4 regions of the Paenibacillus sp. MAH-35 genome follow, and region 1 is predicted to be linked to each of the others. Evidence: riboswitches for the same ligand, from Rfam matches in the RefSeq annotation. Region 1 holds a riboswitch; each other region holds the start of a gene.

Region 1 (5,132 bases):
CAGCGTATCATGCATCGCATTGACCGCCCCCGTCTCGGATGCCGTTGTTACGACTGAATATAAGGAAGATAGTGCAACTCCGAAGCGAACCTCCTTGCCCTCCATACTGCCTTGTTCATGCTGAATGCCGATTGCATTCAGAGCCGGATTGCCAGCATGTTCAGCCGTTAGCGAAACGCTCAGCAAAACGATAAAGAGCATTGCCATAGAAACAAACAGTACCCGTCCCTGCTTGGCATTCCCGACCATCTTGCCGTATGCAAAAGGTAGGGATGTCGTAAGTAACATCATTAGCAGGATCTGAATCAAATTACTAATTGCATTAGGGTTTTCAAACGGGTGAGCCGAGTTGACGCCCATAAATCCCCCGCCGTTATTCCCGAGCTCCTTAATGGACAAGAACGAACCCATCGGGCCTCTGGCAATCGTTTGTTCACCGCCTTGAATCGTTTGAGCGACCGCCGCCGGTTCAAGCGTTTGTGGAACGCCTAGCGCAACAAAAATAAGGGCCGTAACAAAAGCAATCGGCAGCAATACCCGTGTAATAGCACGAGTCATATCGACGAAAAAATTGCCTAACGGTTTTCCTGCCAGCCCGCGCATAAAAGCGAACACCGCTGCAAGCGCGGTAGCCGGAGCCGTAAACATCATAAAGACGATCGCAATCATTTGCGACAAGTACGATAATCCGCTCTCCCCGCTGTAGTGCTGCAAATTGGTATTTGTCATAAAGCTGATTGCCGTATTAAAGGCTAGGCTCGGGTCCATATTGGCAATGCCAGCCGGATTCAGCGGCAAAAACGCCTGTGTCCGAAACACGAGATATACGAGCAAAATCATGACGGTATTGCTGACGACTAATGTGGCAGCATATTTTCGCCATGTCTGATTCTCTTGACGAATGCCTCCGATGGCATAAATCCATTTCTCCAATGGACTGTAAAACCGGTCCAGTCCCGTCCGGTTATATTCAAAAGCTCGGGCCATATATAGCCCTGTGGGCCGGGCCAGCAGCAGCACCAGCAGCAATGTAACAACAACGGCAAGGATTCCAGCCATATCACAATACTCCTTCCTGAGAACAGGCGTTTTTTAGAACTTTTCCGGCTTAACCAGAGCGTAAACCAAATAAACAAACAACAGGATCACGACGATACCGAGCGCCCACATCATGCTTCTTCACGCCCTTCCTCGACAACCTTGCCTGCCCAAGCAGCGAGGCCTATCATGGCTGCAGCCAGTATAGCAACCAGTGCAATCATTCCGATATCCAACATACTTTCACGTCTCCTTTACAGGCTTTACGTTTACTCGCTTAACAGAAAGGACAAGTCCGTCCCTTGTGATAAAATTACGTACTTCGCACCAAGCCCTTTGTAGATGAGCCGGGCATTATTCCCCTGTGTGATGACATAAATCGGCTTTGCCGTCCAGGAACGGCATATTTGAATATACCTGCAGCACAAATCCAAGCTTTGTTCAAACAAGTAAACCTTACCGATCGGCAGCTCGGGGACCAGTAGTGAACGACTGTCTTTTGTATCCACCATAAGAATGTCCTCTACTCCCATTTCCTCCAGAGCTTGCTTCTCCGCTTTATTGTAGGTTAATGCAGCATAATGCGATCCCTTTGCCGCCAGCACCCGCAGAAATGCTAGACCGGCTTCGGTAGGCGCTGAAACGAGAAGATAATCGTCTTGATCGTTCACGTGTGTCCCTCCTATCCCTACACGGGGAGGCAACAAAAAAGAAGCTAACGAATTGAGATTGCTCTTCCTCAACTTCCAAGGCAAAGCGAGTAAACCCGTGTCTAGTTATAATAAATGTTGCCTCTCTTATGTCGCTTGCGTAGTTAGTTAATTACAAAAAAACCACAGGAGGCCTAAGCCCTGTGGTCGGAAGTTACGATCACAAGCTTCATCATCCTCTCTCCATAAGCAACGCTATTTTCCAAAGAGTTGCTCTTGCTTACGAGGTTAGCTGACGGATTCGGGCGGTGAGAGTCGCCCTACCTGCAACCGGGTCATATTCCGGCGGCAGGATTCACCCCGTACGGATGCTCGCTCTCACACAAGCTTCCGTGATTGGTTCCCCCGTTTGCCTGAAAGGCAATTCAGCACAGTGAATCATTGAATTCATGAACCGAATGTTACTCCCCATGCAAATAATTGTAAAGCGAGCCGCGAGGTAAATTGGTTTCATTTTCTTCTCTACATCTCGATCTGATTCCCTGGCCTCTATTTCCTTCATCTCCCTCCTTCACACGCCGTTTTTCGATCTTTTCCATCATTTTTACGGAACTTTTACCCCCTGGAACCATTTCTTTTGCGCAGTATTTACAGTACGCTAATGGTGAGTTTGAGACTGTCGATTAAATGTGTAGAAGTGTTATCTGGCCGTTCCAAGTGAAAAGTTGCCTTCTTCTGCTCAGACAGGTTGTCCGGAATCCCTTTATTTAAATGGAATTTAAGGTTTGGGATTCCGAACAAAACTCGCCAGAAGGCAATCTTTTCACTTTCCACTTGGTTGTTCATAATGAATCGACAGTCTCAGTTTTAGTCATAAGCGCAGCAGGAGGTTCAGCCATGCCCTTTTTTCATACCAAGCACGATTTGCGTCCTTACATCACTACCGCGCTGCTAATTGCGGGAATGACGATCCTAATACAACCTTTCGGGCTCGCCTTTGATTTGGCCAATATTTCGCTGATCTACTTGCTTCCGGTGCTTCTTAATGCGGTAGTTTGGGGACTGCGTCCGGCTTTCTTCGCCGCTTTCCTGGGCGTATTGTCCTTTGATTTCTTTTTTGTACCGCCGGTGCTCAGTTTTACCGTCGCGGATCTTAGGTATTTGATTTCCTTTGCCGTTTATATAGCAGTTGCGGTATTAACCGCCAGCTTGGCAGCCCGGCTCAAACAGCAGGTGCTCTACTCCAAGCAAAAAGAGAAGCAAACCGCCACGCTTTATGCGCTCAGTAAACAGATTAGCTCTGCCGTCGATATGCCGTCATTGCTGGACCGTTTTTCCCGACAGCTATCTGAAATCCTGAAAATGGACGTAACGATCTATCTGGCTGAAAACAACAATGAGCTTACGCTCGCCCGTCGTTCCAGCCCATTTTCCCATCATGTACAGGAACAAGCCGAGCTTGCGCTTGCTAAACGCGTCTACAAAGAAGGTACGTCATTGGAAAAAAGAATTTCACATACCGGAGGACTCATCGGGCATTTTATCCCGCTTCAGATTGAGGAACAAAGATTCGGAGTTATGGTTCTTATTTCCAAGCACGAGCGAAGCGAAACCTTACCGGAACAAGCCTTGTTATTTGAAGCGGTTGGCGGGTTGGCGGCCAGTGCAGTCGCACGTGTCAAGTTCGAGGAAGAGGCAAAGCTGGCCCATCTGACTGCCGAATCCGAGCGGCTTCGCATCGCCATATTGAACTCCGTCTCGCACGAGCTTCGTACACCGCTCGCAGCCATTATCGGTTCGGCAACCGGGCTGATCGATGGCGAGAAACTGTTTACCGCCGAGGAACGAATGGAACTTCTTGTGACCATTCGCGATGGCGCGCTTCGTATGAATCGGTTGGTTTTGAATTTGCTGGGTATGGCCCGGCTCGAAGGCGGCATGCTTACCTTACGGAAAGATGAGTGCGAATTGGAGGAAATCATCGGCTCTACCTTCATGCAGTTGAAAGGCTACCAGGAGCATCGCACGATCCGCCTTGCCCTGCCCGATGAAATCCCCATCGTTCTTGGCGATGAAGCTCTGCTTGAGCAAATGCTGATCAATGTGATCAGCAATGCGATCAAATATAGCCCCGATTACAGCGAGATCATCCTGTCTGTCAAGGCAGGCAGTGAATTCGTCGAACTAACTGTTGCCGATGAAGGTGTCGGGCTTAAGGAAGACGAGTTGGAGCGCATTTTCGAAAAATTTTATCGTTCCGAACAAACCGGGCACCTCACGGGAACGGGCTTGGGGCTGGCCATCAGCAAAGGGATCGCCGAACTTCATGGAGGAACCATCTCCGCCCAGCCTAACGCACCTAAAGGAGCCATCATCACAATATCGCTTCCGCTTGTCCAAGATAACTAATAGGCTAGCGAGCAATAGGAGGGCGAGACGTATGTCAAACCATGAACATCATGTTCGAGTACTTGTTGTGGAAGACGACACTCAAATACGGAAGTTGCTCAAGGTGACGCTGCAAGCCCATAAATACAACGTATACGAAGCGTCAACCGGAGAAGAGGGACTGGAGCAAGTTTCTCTCGCCGCTCCGGATCTCGTGATACTCGACTTGGGATTGCCGGATCTATCCGGCCTGGATGTACTGAGGGGTATTCGGGAACGGTCCGATTTGCCAGTAATCGTCCTCACTGCCATTGACAGGGAAGCGGATAAAATCTTTGCGCTGGATAATGGGGCCGACGATTATGTGACCAAACCTTTCGGAATGGGAGAGCTAGTGGCGCGGATTCGCGTAGCGCTGCGACACTCAGCCAGGGCTCAAGAAGAGCCGGTTCTGCACCATAGGGAACTAACGATCAATATTGCGCAAAGAAGTGTGGAATTAAAGGGAGAACCAGTCAAGCTATCTCCGACGGAATTTGATTTGTTGAAAATTCTGGCTATCCATGCAGGGAGAGTCATTACAAAAAGCCAATTGCTGAAGCAAGTCTGGAACGAGCACGATGATTCCAATCGGCATTATTTACGCATATACATCGGGCACTTGAGGAAGAAGCTTGAAGACAATCCCGCGGAACCCAAGTACATTGTAACAGAACCCGGCGTTGGATATCGCTTTCTCGCTGCTGAATGACCGCTCACATTCACGGATGTGAAGAACACTGCAAGTACAATATCAAAAATGAACGTCACCGCATTAAAATAGGACCCGGTTCATACTTTCTGGGCAAAAACGGATTGATATTCAGTCTGTTTTGGCGATTTACTTTGCAATAGAAATAACGTATTATGTCCATCAACAACTAAATCATGTATTTCATTCGCGGAAAGTTCCCTCTTCCTTCCGGCTTCTTTTTGTTTCATTCTGGTTTTCATCATCCATTTTAAGCAACCTGATGCGAGCTTCTGCTCGTTATTGCGAATATTTTATCGACAGGG
Region 2 (5,132 bases), on a different contig from region 1:
CTATGCATCAAACAGGAGGAACTGCCGATGAATTACTGGAAGCCGGTCAAGCCGGACGGACTGGAGCATGTCGTCATTTACAGAAACGATAACGAGTTTTGTTCGTGGCCGTTTAACGCGGGGATGTGGAAAATAGCCGAAGACGACATCCTGGTAGGCTTCATGAACATCGCCTGCGACTACTTGGTGCCCGGCAATCTGAAGCACGACCGGATAGAGACGTACAGCCGGATCGCAGCCGTTCGCACCCGGGACGGGGGACGCACATGGACCGCCGCAACCGAAATCGCCGATAATTACAGGCTCGGCGAGAAGCTGCTGTACGGCCGCAAGCACGAAATCACCGAGGGCAGCGATTTTGACGATCCTCACGTGCTGCTCGCTTGCTGGAGCACGCCCAATTCCGGCTCCGATCAGGCACGCGCATGGGTCAAACTGTCGCGCGACGGCGGCGTTACGTGGGGAGAAGCCAGCATGCTGCCGGACTGCGGCATTCCCCGCTACCAGGGACGGCCCTCCTATATCGTACGCCCCGACGGAGTTATTTTGCTCTTTTTGACCGCAAGACCGAAGACGAATCCTCATGACCGTCCGGTCGTATTCGCCTCGTTTGACAACGGCTGTAATTGGAGCCTCGTATCCCTTATGCCCGGCAGCCAGGAATACCGCGTCATCTGCCCGTCCCCGGTCCTGATGCCGGACGGCACGATTCTCGTTGCAGTCCGGTGCAAACCGGCAATGATCGCCGCCTGGAACGAGCTGTACGCTTCCGACGACGGAGGATTAACGTGGCGATTTATTAACCGCATCAACGATCATGGGGACGTTGTACACTTATCGCTCCTCGCTAACGGGTGTTTGTTCGCTGTCTACGGCTACAGGCGTCCGCCGTACGGCATCCGGGCGCGTGCAAGCGAAGACGGGGGTGCGACGTGGGGGCAAGAGCTGATTCTGCGCGATGACGGCGGCAGCCGGGATCTCGGTTATCCCCGCGCCGTCGAGGTGCGTCCGGGCGAAGTGCTGGCCTCCTACTACTTTCACGATGCAGATGATCCGGGCGGTCACAAGGACGCGACCCGTTATATCGCAGGAACGATACTAAGACCCTGAGCCTGCTATCGGGACAGGAATTTCGCCTTCGGAGGCATCCTCCGTTATACTGGAAGGACTGGGTGGATACCTAAGGAGGCGATTTTCTCATGCAGGAACCTTTGAAACGCTGCGGCTGGGTCACAGACAGCCCGCTCTACCGGGATTACCACGACCGGGAATGGGGCGTGCCTGTTCACGAGGATCACGCCCTGTTCGAGCGGCTCGTACTGGAGGGCGCTCAAGCCGGCCTTAGCTGGTACACGATTCTGCGCAAGCGGGAACAGTACGGCGAAGCGTTCGACCGGTTCGATCCGGTACAAGTCGCCGGATATGACGACCGCAAAATAGAGGAATTGATGAATAACGAGGGCATCGTGCGCAACCGGGCCAAAATCGCGTCCGCCGTTCGCAACGCCCGATGCTTCCTTCAGGTTCAGCAGGAGTTCGGCAGCTTCGACGCATATATATGGCAATTTGTCGGAGGACATCCGATCCGCAACCGCTGGGATCATTTGCAGGATGTGCCCGCCTCCACCCCCATCTCGGAAGCGATGAGCAAAGATTTAAAAAAGCGCGGCTTTACCTTCGTCGGCCCGACGATTTGCTACGCGCTTATGCAGGCAACCGGGATGGTGCAGGACCATGTGACGAGCTGTTTTCGGCACGGCGAAATTGCAACTGGAAAATTTTGAGGCTTTCCCCTTCCGTCCGACATATGTTAGCCTTCTACAAGAAGCCGAAACTTCAAAACTGCGAAGTTTTACCATTCGCGGTTTCCATAAGTGCGGGGGATTATCACCAAGCGGACAAGTCCGCTCCGGGGTGAATCGCGTTTCTGCGCGTAGGGTTGTATCCTCAGCCCGAATCCGACAACTAACCTCGTAGGCCGTCAAAAGGAGAGATGCCGTTCGTGAAGTACTTACCCTGGAAGCACGCTTTGCTTGCGGGCAGTTTCGCTTTGTTCGCCCTATCCGGAACCGGATCGTCAGCAACCGCAGGGGGGCGTCCCTACGACCCGGCCTTGATGCCGATGCTGGCTCCGTTTGTTTTTCAGACTCATTTATTTGCAGATGGCGGGACGTTGTCTCCCTCCGCATATCCGGCTCAAGGAATCGTGACGGTATTGGCCTCAGCGGAACCAGCGGCCGCCGTACTCGCAGAGACGGCTCAGCAGGCTGCAGAACAGCAGCCCCAGCAGGCTCCCGCAGCATCTGCTGCAGTTGCCAGCGCACCCGCCAAGCCGAAGGCCGCCGCTTCAGCCGCATCCGATACAGCGAAGAAAGCGCAACCAAACCAAGCCAAAAAAGCAGCTCCGGCAGCGGCCCAACCGAAAGCCGCAACCGAAGCGAAAGCTACCGCCAAGCAGCCGTCAACGAACCAGCCGGTCGTCACGGTGGCGGGCAAAGAGATCAAACCTGCCAAAACCATCGCTGCAGTCGCCTCCGCCTATACAGGCAGCGCGGAAGAAAACGGCGGTTATGCCGGACTTGATTATTTCGGCAATACGCTGAAGGTCGGCACCATTGCCGTAGACCCCAAAGTGATTCCGCTCGGAACGACCGTATACGTCACCGGTTATACGTTCGACGGTCTGCCGGCCGGAGGAATGATGGCGGTAGCGTCCGACACGGGCGGCTCGATCAAGGGCAACCGGATCGATATCTTCGTGCCGAGCTCGGGCGAGCAAGCCAAATTGTTCGGTTACCAGAATGTAACCGTGTATGTCGTCGACTAGCAGTCGGCGGCATTATTTGCTTTTGGGCAGCTTCAGCAGTTCGGGAACCGTGACCAGCCCGTAGCCCTGCTCTCTCAGCTTCGCGATGATGCCGGGCAGCGCTTTGACGGTGCCGGACAAGTCTTGACTGTCTCCTCCGGCCGAATGCTGCAAAACGATCGCTCCGGCCTTCGTATGACCGAGAATGTTGCCTAACACTTGCTGTTCCCCGAGGTTTTTCCAATCAAGCGAATCGACGTTCCAGTTGACGATGACGTATCCTCTATTTTTGGCCCACTGCAGCTCATCTTCATCAATCGCTCCATAGGGAGGACGCACCAGCTTGGGCCGGTAACCGGCGAGCCGGTTCAGCACCTCCTCCGCCTTCTCGATTTCCGAAGCAAATTCGTCCACCGTTAATTTGGTAAACTGCGGGTGGCGGTACGAATGATTGCCGATCGCATGACCTTCCCGTACGATCCGTTTTACGATATCCGGATGCTCCTCCGCCTTTTTGCCCAGCAGGAAGAAGGTCGCCTTCACGCCATTGGCCTTCAATACATCGAGCACTTGCGGGGTAAAGCGTAAATCGGGACCGTCGTCGAACGTCAGCGCGATCCGGGGTTCCTTCGCTGCGCCGCTTACCTTGAACCAGTCCGGGTACTTGGCTCTCAGCTCCGAGAGCGACAGCTTCCGTCCGGACGTGCTTTGCTGCGCGCTGACCGCCGGAGCTTTGGGCGGCGCTTTCGGCTTGGCGCTCGGCTTCGGCTTGGCTCGCGTCTCCTGATGCGGGGGAACTGCCGGCGGGTCCTGCTTGATCTCGATCGGCTTCGCCTTGGGCGGAACGGACACCGTATCGGATAGCCGCCGCTCCCGCTCGGCCGTTTGCGCCATCAGCTCCGTAAGCTCCTCCGTCCGAACAATGCTGTGCGGAACGTCCGACGCGTAGTCCCGCGGGGCTGGTACAGCCGGATTATTTTCTCCCGAACGCCCCGCGTTCCAGCAGCCGGACGCCAGCAGACAGCATACCGCGATTGCGGTGATCCGCTTCATAAGGCATTCCCCTTCCGTTTTAACGTTAGTATGAAGGTTCGGGGAACGATTTATGTGCCGGAACGCAGGAGCGGTCTCCTGCAAAATGTGGACGCGCCGGTTAGCCGCTTCCCGCTTGACCCGGTCCAGCCAATCCGCTACGCTAGAACCAAACCGTTCTATAAGAAAGCGGGGAATTACGCCATGTCGTCTTCTCGCAACAACCTTCCGGACGGCGGGGTTTATTCGGAACCTCCGCAGCGCCCGATCATCCCCTTGCCGGCCGATACATTTGAAGACCGTCAAGTCGCCATTTTACATTACAGGCGGATGCACCACTGGCTTGATGAGGCGTTCGAGGAATGCAAGCGCAACGGCGGCTTCGATCACTTGCCCGGCAAAGGAAAACCGGTCGAGGTGCCGACCGAGGACGTGCTGCAGACGATACTGAAAAATGCCAAAGTTCCGCCCCCATGGATTATGCTGCGCAAAGATATTCAGGAATCGATCGAATATACGCTCGAGCTGCTGCGGACCCATCCGGATGAACCATCGATCGACGCCCATATTAAGGACATTAACAAAAAAATAACGCAGCTGAACATTCAGTCTCCCAGCCTGTCGCTGCATCGACGCAAGGTGACGAGGGAAACACTGGAAGCTGAATTCGAGAAGTGGAAGTAAAATTGTCCGTATACCAACAAAGCCAGCAAGCCGTTTGAGGAAACGGTTTACTGGCTTTTGCTCGATATCCGGTCATTCCCAGGAATAGCTGGTCGTCAAAAAATCAGCGAACTTCTTGCTCTGCTCGCGGCGGTGGCGCCTCATATCCGCCCGTCCGTCTCCGGACTGGTGAAGCTGAATCTCCTCTTCAGATTCCGGCACGACCTGCGGCACGGGAATCGGCTTCTTGTTGTCGTCCAGCGCGACGAAGGTTAGAAAGGAGGTTGCGGCGATATGGCGTTCTCCGCTAAGGAGATCCTCGGTGATGACCTTGACGAACACTTCCATCGAGCTTCGGCCGGTCCAGGTTACATACGATTCCAGACATACGGAAGCGGTCATCGGGATCGGGGACAGGAAGTCCACCGAATCGGTAGACGCCGTTACCACAAAGCTGCGGCTATGCTTGGATGCGGCGATGGAGGCGATGTCGTCGATATGCGCCATCAGCTTGCCTCCGAACAGCGTATCGTAGTTATTCACGTCGGTCGGAAATACCCGGAACGTCTTGTAACATCTGGACTCTTTCGAGAAACGTTTCTCTACCACTTGATCACGCCTTTCCTTGCTG
Region 3 (5,132 bases), on a different contig from region 1:
AGCAACCGCAGCATCCCCGCGGCCGATCCGGCGGTCCCAATCGAACCGAACCGGCCCGGCCTTATGAGCCAACCAGCTCCTCCTCGAACGACTCGATCTGCTTGTTCGTCCCGATTATAACCATGACATCCCGTTCATTAATAACGTCGGTGGCAGTCGGCGCTATAATGACGCCGTCCTTCTTGTTGATCGCCACCACACTGCAGCCGTATTTGGCCCGCGGGTTCAGCTCCTCGAGCGTCTTGCCGTTCAAACATTTGGGCGCCGATATCTCTGCGATCGTGTAGTCTTTGGACAGCTCGATGTAGTCGAGCAGATTTGGGTTCACGAGCTGGTGCGCAACCCGGATGCCCATATCGCGCTCGGGATAGATGATCCGGTCCACGCCCAGCCGCTCCAGCACTTTGCCGTGCAGCACGGACAGCGCCTTCGCCACGACCATCTCGACACCGAGATCCTTCAGCAAAATCGCCGTCATGATGCTTGCCTGAATATCGTCTCCGATCGCAACGATGACGCAATCGAAGTTGCGGATTCCGATCGAACGCAGCGTCTCTTCGTCCGTCGAGTCCGCGACGATCGCGTGGGTCAGCACCTCAGACATTTCGCTGACAGCCTCTTCGTCCCTGTCGACGCCGAGCACCTCAAATCCGTTGTTGGTCAGCTCCCGGGCGAGACTGGAGCCGAACCTCCCCAGACCGATCACTGCAAATTGTTTCATTTTCATCGTAAAAACTTCTCCTATCCGATAATAATTTTACCTTCCGGATGTCTATATAGTTCTCTCTCCGTTTTAGGCTGCAGCGCGTAAGCCAGCGTAATCGGTCCAAGCCGGCCCGCAAACATCGTGATCATAATAATGATTTTACCGAAAGCCGTCAGCTCCGGAGTCAGACCCATCGATAAGCCGACGGTACCGAAAGCCGACGTCACTTCGAATAAGATCATTAGGAAGGAATGGTCCTCCGTCGTAGAGAGCAGCATCGTCATAAATACGACCAGGAACAAGGCGAGGATCGTAAGCGTAATCGCTTTGTAAATCCGGTCTTTGGCCAGCCGGTAACGAAACAGGACGATATCTTCCTTGCCCCGGATCATCGCGATGACGGCGCCGATCAGCGTCGTAAAGGTGGTCGTCTTGATTCCCCCGCCGGTCGAACCCGGGGACGCGCCGATAAACATCAATATAATGATAAAAAATTGTGTCGCTTGCCGGAGTCCTGCGATGTCGAGCGTATTGGCCCCCGCGGTGCGTGGCGTCACCGACTGAAAAAAGGAGGCGAGCACTTTGCCCGTGCCGTTCAAAGCCCCAAGCGTCTTCGGATTCGTATATTCGAATAAAAAGATGACGATCGCTCCGAATACGATCAGAAACCCGGTCATGCTAAGCACGACTTTGGAGTGAAGTGACAGCTTGCGTTTCTTTCCGTATTCCATCAGATCCGAGATTACGATAAAGCCGATGCCCCCCAAAATAATAAGCGACATGGCGACGATATTAATCAGCGGGTCGTCCGCATAAGGCATCAGACTCCGAAAATGGCCGAAAAGATCGAATCCGGCGTTATTAAACATCGAAACCGCGTGGAACACTCCCATATAAACCGCACGGCCGGCGCTATAGTCGAACGACCAGCGAATCGCGAACAGTGCAGCGGCTGCAAGCTCAATCGTCAAGGAATACAGCAATACTTTGCGGATCAGCCGCACGATCCCTTCCATCGAAACCTGATTCATTGCTTCCTGCAGAATCAGCCGTTCCCTTAGCGAGATCCGCTTGCGCAGGACGAGCGCGATCAGCGTTGACATCGTCATGAAACCGAGTCCCCCGACCTGAATAAGCGCCATAATGACTACTTGACCAAATACGGTAAAATACGTTCCCGTGTCAACGACAACCAGCCCGGTTACGCACGTAGCCGAGGTCGCTGTAAATAGAGCATCCACCAGAGGCAAACCTTCCCCGTTCGTTGTGGACACGGGCAAAGACAGCAGCAGCCCGCCCGAAAAAATAATCAGTGCGAAGCCCAGAACAAGAAATTGCGGCGGCGTAAGCCTTCTGAACCCTATAAGTGGTTTCAAGCAGGGTCACCTCTCCGATCGGCAAGACGGATCGTAGTTTGCAGGAACAACAAAAAAAGACATTGGAATCCCAATGCCGTTTGTCCGGTGTGGTTTCCAAACTGAAGCCTACGAGGTTAGCTGACGGATTCGGGTTGTAAGGCACCCTTTTCGCTTGCCGCTGCTGGGAACGGTGCTGCGAAATTCACCCCATGAGCAAAACTTGCGGTTTTCTCGGACACCGCAAAACTGCTCCTACTTGAATGGTTCCCCCGTTTTCATTAAGAAATTCGGCTTGATATGAGAGTCCGCTGCGATGCGCGCACCTTAAACGGCTCGTGTTGTAGAGTTTCTTATTCCGCTTTTCAGATTAGAGTCCGGTCTTCGCGTAATGGTGCGCTGGCAGTAGCGGCTCTGAAGCAGAAGCGAATAATACTTGACGAACTCGATTATAATCCCGCCGCACCCGCTTGCACAAAGCCGGCATTCGCTTAAAAACATGGAGGAATCGGCGGCTTCCGGCCGAATAACAAGCGTGCCTGCCTCTTTTCATTGTCCCTACCTCCGTTGCTTCCGTTTAAGTGGCATTTCGAAAAAAAGTATGTTACGTTAGAAAAAAAGTTCGGGAGGGATCCATGAAACGCCCGTTTTCATCCATGCTGGGAACTTTTGCTGTTATCGGCATCCTCTTATTCGTCATCACCAACTGGTGGTCTTTTTTTACGGGAAACAAAGAGCCCGACATCTTAACCGAGACGATGCCGACCGTATCCAAGCAAGCGGCAGCGGACGCCGCAAAGGCGCATATCGCAGAGTTGACCGGTTATCCGGCTTCCAGCACGTTCGTCGTCTACCAGTCCGACAAGCTGCTGAGCGGCTATATCCAGAAGGAGAAGCGGGTCGCGGATTACAAATCCCGGTTTCAGGAACGGGCTCCGATCGATTATTATCGCGTCGATCTGACGGACGGGCGCGGAGCCGAATATGTCGTCGATGTACATATGACAAGCGGCGCCGTCATCGGGTGGAGGAAGAGCAGCCGGGAGAACGCCCCGTCGGTCGAGGTAGGCCGCCGGATTGCCGAAGAGGTGCTGCGGAAGGACGGACTCTCCCTCTCTGACTACAGCTCGCTCCGGCCGAACGCCGCTACGCCCCACCGGTTCGTATTCGAGCATCGCGCAGGTACGATCGGCGGCGCCAAGCTGCTGAAGGTAGTGGAGGTCCGGGGCGGGCAGGCAACCGCCTATTATAACGAGTTCCGGATTCCGCAAAGCCATCTCGACTGGGTCAAACGGCAGGACCAGGCGGCCTCGGCGATGACGCAGTGGAATTTGATCCTGTCATCGGTCATGGGGCTGGCCGCCATCGCCATTGCGATCGCTTACCGGAAACAGATCTCGTTCGTCCGGGGGATCGGCTTAACGGCCACCTTTCTGGTGTTGTACTGGATCAACAATATCAATATGATTCCCGCCTTCAAAACACTCGAAGCCGAAGGCATGGACCCCTTCTTCTCAACTGAAGCCGCCGTCGTCACCATGATTCTGATGACGGTCGTCGTGACGATCATGGCGATCATCTGTTACTTCTCGTTCGCCGCCGGCGATCCGCTGTGGCGGGAACAAGGAAGACGGCTGTGGCCGCGATGGAGAGAGCCGGGCTTCGGGGCTCATACGCTGTCCAGCATGAAACGGGGCTACCTGCTCGCCTTCGGTTTGCTAGGAGTGCAGTCGCTGCTGTTTTTCACCGCTGAACACCGGTTCGATATGTGGGCGGTGAACGACCCGTCCGGATCGCCGCTTAACATGCTGCTTCCGGGGATCTTTCCGCTTATGGCCTGGACGGCGGCGATTTCCGAGGAAGCGATTTACCGTTTTTTCGGCATCGCTCTGTTTAAGAAGCTGCTTCGCAATACGTTTCTGGCCGTCGTTATACCAAGCGTCATCTGGGCGTTCAGCCATACGCAGTATCCGATCTACCCGGTGTACACCCGGTTCGTGGAAGTGACGATTCTCGGCATCTTGTTCGGCTACGCTTTCCTGAAGTACGGGTTTGCGACGGCGTTGTTCGCCCACGCCATCGTGGACAGCATCCTGATGAGCTTTTCGCTGATGGGCATGGGAGGAGCCGGGTATGTAGGTCTCGGCGCGTTTTATATCGCGCTGCCTGCCCTCGTCGCCATCGTGATCAAGTGGCTGCACGGCAAAACGGCCGCACGGCGACCCGGGCCCGGAGCGGGCGATCCGCCGCCTGATTCCGGAGACGGCTTCCGGCCGTCGAAGCCGGACCCCGTCTAGGTCGCGCCGCTATGCTTACAATAAGTTAAAACAAAACCAACCTCTGAAAGCTGCTGCCGCGCGGCAGCTTTCGGAGGTTGGTTCGTTTTTTAGAGCAACAATCTTTATAAACGTATTAGTGCGTTCAAGTTTCCGAATCGGCGGTCTCCTCGGGTCCGTGCAGGGCGGCGAGTATGTCGCGCGCCAGCTTATCGCCGATACCTAGCGGACGAAAATCGTCGACGGCCGCTTCCTTAATCTTTTTGAGCGAGCCGAAATGTTTCAGCAGCGCCTTGCGCCGCTTTTCCCCGATTCCGGGTATCGAGTCGAGCTGGGAGGCGACCATCGATTTCGCCCGGGTCTCCCGGTGGAACGTGATCGCAAACCGGTGCACTTCCTCCTGGATGCGCTGGAGCAAGTAAAACTCCTGGCTGTCGCGCCGGATCGGCACGATGTCCGGCGGATCGCCCATCATCAGCTGCGCGGTCTTATGCTTCGCATCCTTGACGAGACCGCACACCGGGATGTACAAGCCTAGCTCGTTTTCCAGCACGTCGATCGCCGCCGATATTTGTCCCTTGCCTCCGTCGACTACGACCAGATCCGGCATCGGCAACTGCTCTTTCAGCACCCGCTCGTACCGGCGGCGGATTACTTCGCGCATCGTCTCGTAGTCGTCCGGTCCTTGCACGGTCCGAATTTTATACTTGCGGTATTCTTTGCGGTCCGGCTTGCCGTCCACGAACACGACCATCGCCGATACCGGGTCGGTCCCTTGAATGTTCGAGTTGTCGA
Region 4 (5,132 bases), on a different contig from region 1:
GCAAACTGCGGAACGATCAGATGAAGGAAGACAGCTTCGGCCACATGAGCCTTGAATCGATTCAAACGGAAGACGGCGTCGATCTGATGCGCTCGATGCAGTTCATCCAGCCGGACGACGGCAACAAGCAGGACCAGACGCTGATGAAAATCCGCCTGCCCCAGCCGGTCAATCCGGGCGCGGAGACGACGATCAAAATTCGTTTCTCGGTCAAGCTCCCTTACGTGTTCGCCCGCATGGGGTATGTCGGCGATTTCGTCATGGCCGGCCAATGGTTTCCGAAAGTCGCCGTCTACGAGCCGAAAGGTACGCGCGGACGCGAAGAGGAAGGCTGGGACACCCATCAGTACCACGGCAACTCCGAGTTTTACTCCGACTTCGGCATGTATAACGTCCGCATCCAGGTTCCTTCCAATTATACGGTGGCGGCTACCGGGTTTCCGACCAAGCCCGCCTCGGACGACGGCACGAAGAAGACGTATCAGTTTTATGCGGACGACGTTCATGACTTCGCCTGGGCCGCTTCCCCGAACTTTATATATTACGAGGAACCGTTCTCGGCGCCCAACGTGCCCGGCGTCAAAATCAAGCTGTACCTCGATCCCGCGCACCAAGGGCTGAAAGACCGGTACATCTATGCGGCCAAGCGCTCGCTCGCCAAATACAGCGAATGGTTCGGCACATACCCCTACTCCACGCTGTCGATCGTGATTCCGCCTCCGGGAGGCAACGGTGCGGGCGGTATGGAATATCCGACGCTGGTCACCGGCTGGGAAGCGTCCGGAGATACGGACAGCTTCGAGCTGGAACGGGTGATCGTCCATGAGATCGGCCATCAATATTGGTACGGCATGGTGGCGAGTAACGAATTCGAGGAAGCGTGGCTCGATGAAGGCTTTACGTCCTACGCGGAAGATCTCATCATGATGAGCGAGTACGGAGTGCAGCCGAACTTTGCCATCGAATCGAGTTATATGACCTCGCCGGAGCCGCTGAAGCTGGCTTCCTGGCAATACGGGGGACACAGCCGCTACGCCGAGAACGTTTATACGCGGGCCAAGCTCGTGCTTGCCGGAATCGAGAAGCAGATCGGCCAGAAGACGATGCTGCGGGTAATGAAAACGTATTTTGACCGCTGGAAGTTCAAACATCCGACGACAAGCGATTTCCAGGCCGTTCTCGAAAGCGTAACAAAAACGAGCTGGGCCGAATACTTCGATCAGTTCGTGTATGGCGGCGGCATGACCGATTATTCCATCGAGCATGTGCAGACGCGGCCGATGAAGCAGGACGGCAAAACCATCTACGAAACCGCCGTCCTAATCAAAAAAAATGGCGGCCATTATATGGACGTGCCAGTCCGCTTCCATTTCACGGACGGGTCCGATGTGGAGAAAGTGTGGGACGGACGGGACCCTCAGGTGCTGTATACGATTACGAGCGAAGCCCCTCTCGAATGGGCGGCGATCGATCCGCAGATGACGATGATCCTCGAGCATAAGCGGATTAATAACTTCATGCAAGTGAATGTCGACGATACATGGAAAGCGCGCCTGACGATCGGAATCGCGAAATGGATCGAGATCTTGTTGAACGGGCTCGCCTGGTGAGGAGGTGACTGCCGCCTATGATGCGTTATATGAAGAACGGCTTTAAAGATACGTTATCGCAATCCTTCCTCCTGCTCGTCTTGTGGCTTTATCATTTCACCTGGGGCTTCCTGCTGCTGATGCTGGTCAAATCGGTCGTCGTTCCGCTGATGCACCGGTACCCGGGCGAGCATCTGTCTGCCGCCGCTTCGCAGCTGTTCCTGGCCGAAAGTCAATTCCGGCTTATGAAAACCGACATCAGTCATCCGTACATCTGGCTGCTGGTCGGAGTTGCGGCGGCGCGGATGCTGTTGACACCGGTTCTGAACGCGGGCGTCTACTACTCTCTGGCGAATCCGCATCTGAATGCCGGCTACCGCTTTTTGCAGGGCATCAAGCGGCTCAGCGGTTCGTTCTTCCTCTACTACGTCTTGCAAATGGCGATAACGCTGGCTCCCGTATATTGGCTGTTCCCGGTGGTCAAGAAAGCGTTCGCCCAGCACGCCGATTACGCTTCCCTCTCGCTTGCGCTGCTGCCTTGGGCAGCGGGATATGCCGCATTCGGGTTTCTGATCCGCCTTCTCTTCATGTACGTCCAGTTCGGCCGGACGACGGAAAGCGGACTCGGATCGTCACTCGGTCTGTTCGTCCGCAAGCTGCCGGCCATCGTGCTGCTGGCCTGCTTGCTGCTCGCGTTGTCCGGGGCGTTTACGGCCGCCGCCTTATCGGCTTCCCTGATCTGGGCGGGGTTGACCGCTCTGATCGTACAGCAGATGCTCCATATCACCGATATGGTGTTCAAGCTATGGACGATCGCTTCTCAATACCGCATCTATGCCGACTGACGGATTAAGGCTCCCGCATTTGCAAGCAAGGCGAGACTTCCACCGTTCCCCTTTTCTTCCGCAGAAAAGGGGTTTTTCTGTGCCGTTGGGATTCGAAATTTCGATTTTTCAAAAAAAATGTTGCGCAAAAGGAGGAAATCGTTGCTAAAAGGCGAATTATAATTACCCGGAAACAAAAAAATCGAACCATGCCGAATTCCCGCTTGCCGGGAAACGGGGGAACCATTCCGGGTGAATTGATCTCGCAGGAAAGTGATCATAGGGCACCTTCGACCGAACCCTCAGCTAACCTCGTAGGCACCTGGAAGGAGTCCGCTTCACTTGAAAAAGGCACTTATTATGATCACCACCGTGGTCGCACTGTTCTTCACCTCCGTTGGCAGCGCTTTCGCTGAAACGACGCTTGAGAAAACCGTGAACGAGCTGATCGGTGTGAAGTACAGAACCGCAGGAACGACCACAAAAGGCTTCGACTGCTCGGGCTTCACGATGTACGTCTTCAATCAATTCGGCGTAGATCTGGCTCATCAATCGAAAGCCCAAGCCAAAGAGGGCACCTGGGTCGACAAGAACGATCTGATTCCCGGCGACCTCGTGTTCTTTAACACCGACGGCAAAGGCATTTCCCACGTCGGCATCTACCTCGGCAACGACGAATTTATTCATTCGGCGTCCAACGAAGGGGTAGTGAAGAATAAGCTTAGCGAGAAGTACTACAAAACCCGTTATGTAACCGCGCGCCGCATCGCTGGTGACGATCTGTACAACCAGTTCATGGCGGAAGCCAAGTAATACAGGCAGCGGAACGGACAAGCCCAAGCCCTGGAGGAGCGAACCATTCGCCCTTCAGGGCTTGATTTCGTTCATCCCCGCTTCTTCCGACAGGAAGCGGCAGGGCGGCGAATCCGCACGGTTTGGGCGGATAGCCTCCGACACCGGTTTTCACCGTCTTCCCGGATTCGACCGCTTGTCGGAACGTGTACGGACTGTTCGAGCGGACCGGATGCCGGCGACGGGATCCGCGATCGGCAGCGAGGTTACGCCCTTCCGGCAGGAAAACGGCTGAGTCTTTGCGAATGTTTTGTATCACCGATAAGCTTTCTACACTGCTCTAGGGGGGACGGCCCGATGATTCTGTTTGTCCATCGCAAAGACCTGCGGGTAACCGACATGCCCGCTTTCGCTTATATCGCCCGGACCGGGCTCCCTTCCCTGCACTTGTTTATCCTCGATCCGGCCATCCTGAACGCGGAACGGGCCCGTGCGCATAGCGGACGCCGCTTCCTCGGTCTGCTCGCCCGCCTTCAGTCGTTATACCGGCATCACGGCCAGACACTGAATCTCGTATGCGGAACGCCCGAGGAGATCGTGCCGCAGATCGCGCTTGTTCACGAAGCGACGGAGGTGGTCTTCCACCGGGACGACACTCCTTACGCCAGACACCGGGATACGAGCATTCATGAAACGCTGCACCGGCTCGGCATCCCGCTGACGACGATATCCGATCAGCCTCTGGCCGATCCAGAGGAACTGCACCGCTACGCCGGGCGGCAATCGCCGTATAAAGTGTTCACCCCGTTCTACCGCAAATGGAGCGAATTCGTGCATACGTATTTCCAGCCCCCTGTGACGACCCGGCTGGCCGATTTGCGCACGCTCGTGCTGGACGAATCGATCCGGCAGCGGTATGCGCCCCCTTACTCGCTGGAACGGTTCCGCGGAGACGTGTGCCTGGAGGCGCCCGAAGAGAGACTGGAGCGGTTCATCGCCGAGAAGCTCCCGGATTATGCGCAGCGGAGGGATTCGTATGCAGGTGATGCGACAAGCGGGCTGAGCGGTTACATCAATTCGGGCTCGATCTCGGTTCGAACCGTCTACGACAAGCTGCTCGGGGAGCCGGACTTCGAGGCGTGGAAGCGGCAGCTCGCCTGGCGGGATTTTTACTTGTACCAGTCGGTATTCGACCCGCTTTTCTTCGAATATGAGCACTATTACGACTTGTCCGGGCTCGGTGACCGGCATTTCGAAGCCTGGAGAAAAGGGCGGACCGGCATTCCGATCGTCGATGCGGCGATGACGCAACTGAACGAAACGGGCAGCATGCCGAACCGGCTAAGAATGGTCACGGCGATGTTCCTGACGAAAAACTTGCTTGCGCCGTTTACGCTCGGCGAGCAAACGTTCCGGATGATGCTGACCGATGCCGATAATGTGCTGAACCGGGGAGGCTGGCTCTGGTCCGCCTCGCTCGGTTATGACGCCGCGCCGTATTTCCGGATCATGAACCCGGTCACCCAGTCGGAGACGTGGGACCCTTCCGGCGAATATATCCGCAGATGGCTCCCCGGCCAGCGCGGCTTGTCGGACCGGGACGTGCACCGCCCGCTGCCGCATGCCGTCGTCGATCTGAAAGCTTCACGCGCCCGCGCGATCGAAGTATACAAGCGCCTCATCGCCGAGGCTCGCGCCCGTATCGGCGTTCCGGACGGACAGCCCGGCTCCGGCGATTCCGCAGACGAGTAGAAACAGAGGCAGCTTGATAGGATGAGCTTCCAATGCGCATGTGAGCGGGCCGACATCCTCTATCGCAATACTGGATTAGCTCCGGGCTTGTACTAGCAGCAGCGGTTGCCACCGGTAAAGAGCCGAGCGGAACCTCGTCAGCCGGCAAGGGTTCCGCTGCTTACAAGCCCGGCCG

Evidence for each region. A riboswitch is a leader RNA that binds a small molecule or an ion and turns the genes downstream of it on or off. The one in region 1 is predicted to bind cyclic di-AMP.
Region 2: another riboswitch for cyclic di-AMP. It lies ahead of AC3Y2E_RS17315 (3D domain-containing protein); the one in region 1 lies ahead of AC3Y2E_RS29785 (hypothetical protein).
Region 3: another riboswitch for cyclic di-AMP. It lies ahead of AC3Y2E_RS18660 (TrkH family potassium uptake protein); the one in region 1 lies ahead of AC3Y2E_RS29785 (hypothetical protein).
Region 4: another riboswitch for cyclic di-AMP. It lies ahead of AC3Y2E_RS32805 (C40 family peptidase); the one in region 1 lies ahead of AC3Y2E_RS29785 (hypothetical protein).

What each region holds. Positions count from the first base shown of each region.
Region 1 covers NZ_JBYUPU010000046.1:40,688-45,819, forward strand. Annotated here, with positions in the region: gene kdpA (potassium-transporting ATPase subunit KdpA) at 1-1,059, opposite strand, end outside; gene kdpF (K(+)-transporting ATPase subunit F) at 1,093-1,173, opposite strand; gene AC3Y2E_RS29785 (hypothetical protein) at 1,308-1,709, opposite strand; cyclic di-AMP (ydaO/yuaA leader) riboswitch at 1,955-2,129, opposite strand; gene AC3Y2E_RS29790 (ATP-binding protein) at 2,586-4,097, shown strand; gene AC3Y2E_RS29795 (response regulator) at 4,129-4,827, shown strand.
Region 2 covers NZ_JBYUPU010000015.1:269-5,400, forward strand. Annotated here, with positions in the region: gene AC3Y2E_RS17305 (sialidase family protein) at 28-1,110, shown strand; gene AC3Y2E_RS17310 (DNA-3-methyladenine glycosylase I) at 1,200-1,784, shown strand; cyclic di-AMP (ydaO/yuaA leader) riboswitch at 1,851-1,995, shown strand; gene AC3Y2E_RS17315 (3D domain-containing protein) at 2,003-2,827, shown strand; gene AC3Y2E_RS17320 (polysaccharide deacetylase family protein) at 2,840-3,859, opposite strand; gene AC3Y2E_RS17325 (DnaJ family domain-containing protein) at 3,914-4,522, shown strand; gene AC3Y2E_RS17330 (acyl-CoA thioesterase) at 4,595-5,110, opposite strand.
Region 3 covers NZ_JBYUPU010000017.1:13,609-18,740, reverse strand. Annotated here, with positions in the region: gene AC3Y2E_RS18665 (potassium channel family protein) at 62-727, opposite strand; gene AC3Y2E_RS18660 (TrkH family potassium uptake protein) at 742-2,082, opposite strand; cyclic di-AMP (ydaO/yuaA leader) riboswitch at 2,173-2,367, opposite strand; gene AC3Y2E_RS18655 (CPBP family intramembrane glutamic endopeptidase) at 2,697-4,358, shown strand; gene uvrC (excinuclease ABC subunit UvrC) at 4,483-5,132, opposite strand, start outside.
Region 4 covers NZ_JBYUPU010000064.1:917-6,048, reverse strand. Annotated here, with positions in the region: gene AC3Y2E_RS32815 (M1 family metallopeptidase) at 1-1,610, shown strand, start outside; gene AC3Y2E_RS32810 (hypothetical protein) at 1,628-2,434, shown strand; cyclic di-AMP (ydaO/yuaA leader) riboswitch at 2,614-2,749, shown strand; gene AC3Y2E_RS32805 (C40 family peptidase) at 2,756-3,226, shown strand; gene AC3Y2E_RS32800 (cryptochrome/photolyase family protein) at 3,563-4,957, shown strand; partial or broken gene AC3Y2E_RS32795 (LysR family transcriptional regulator) at 5,118-5,132, opposite strand, start outside.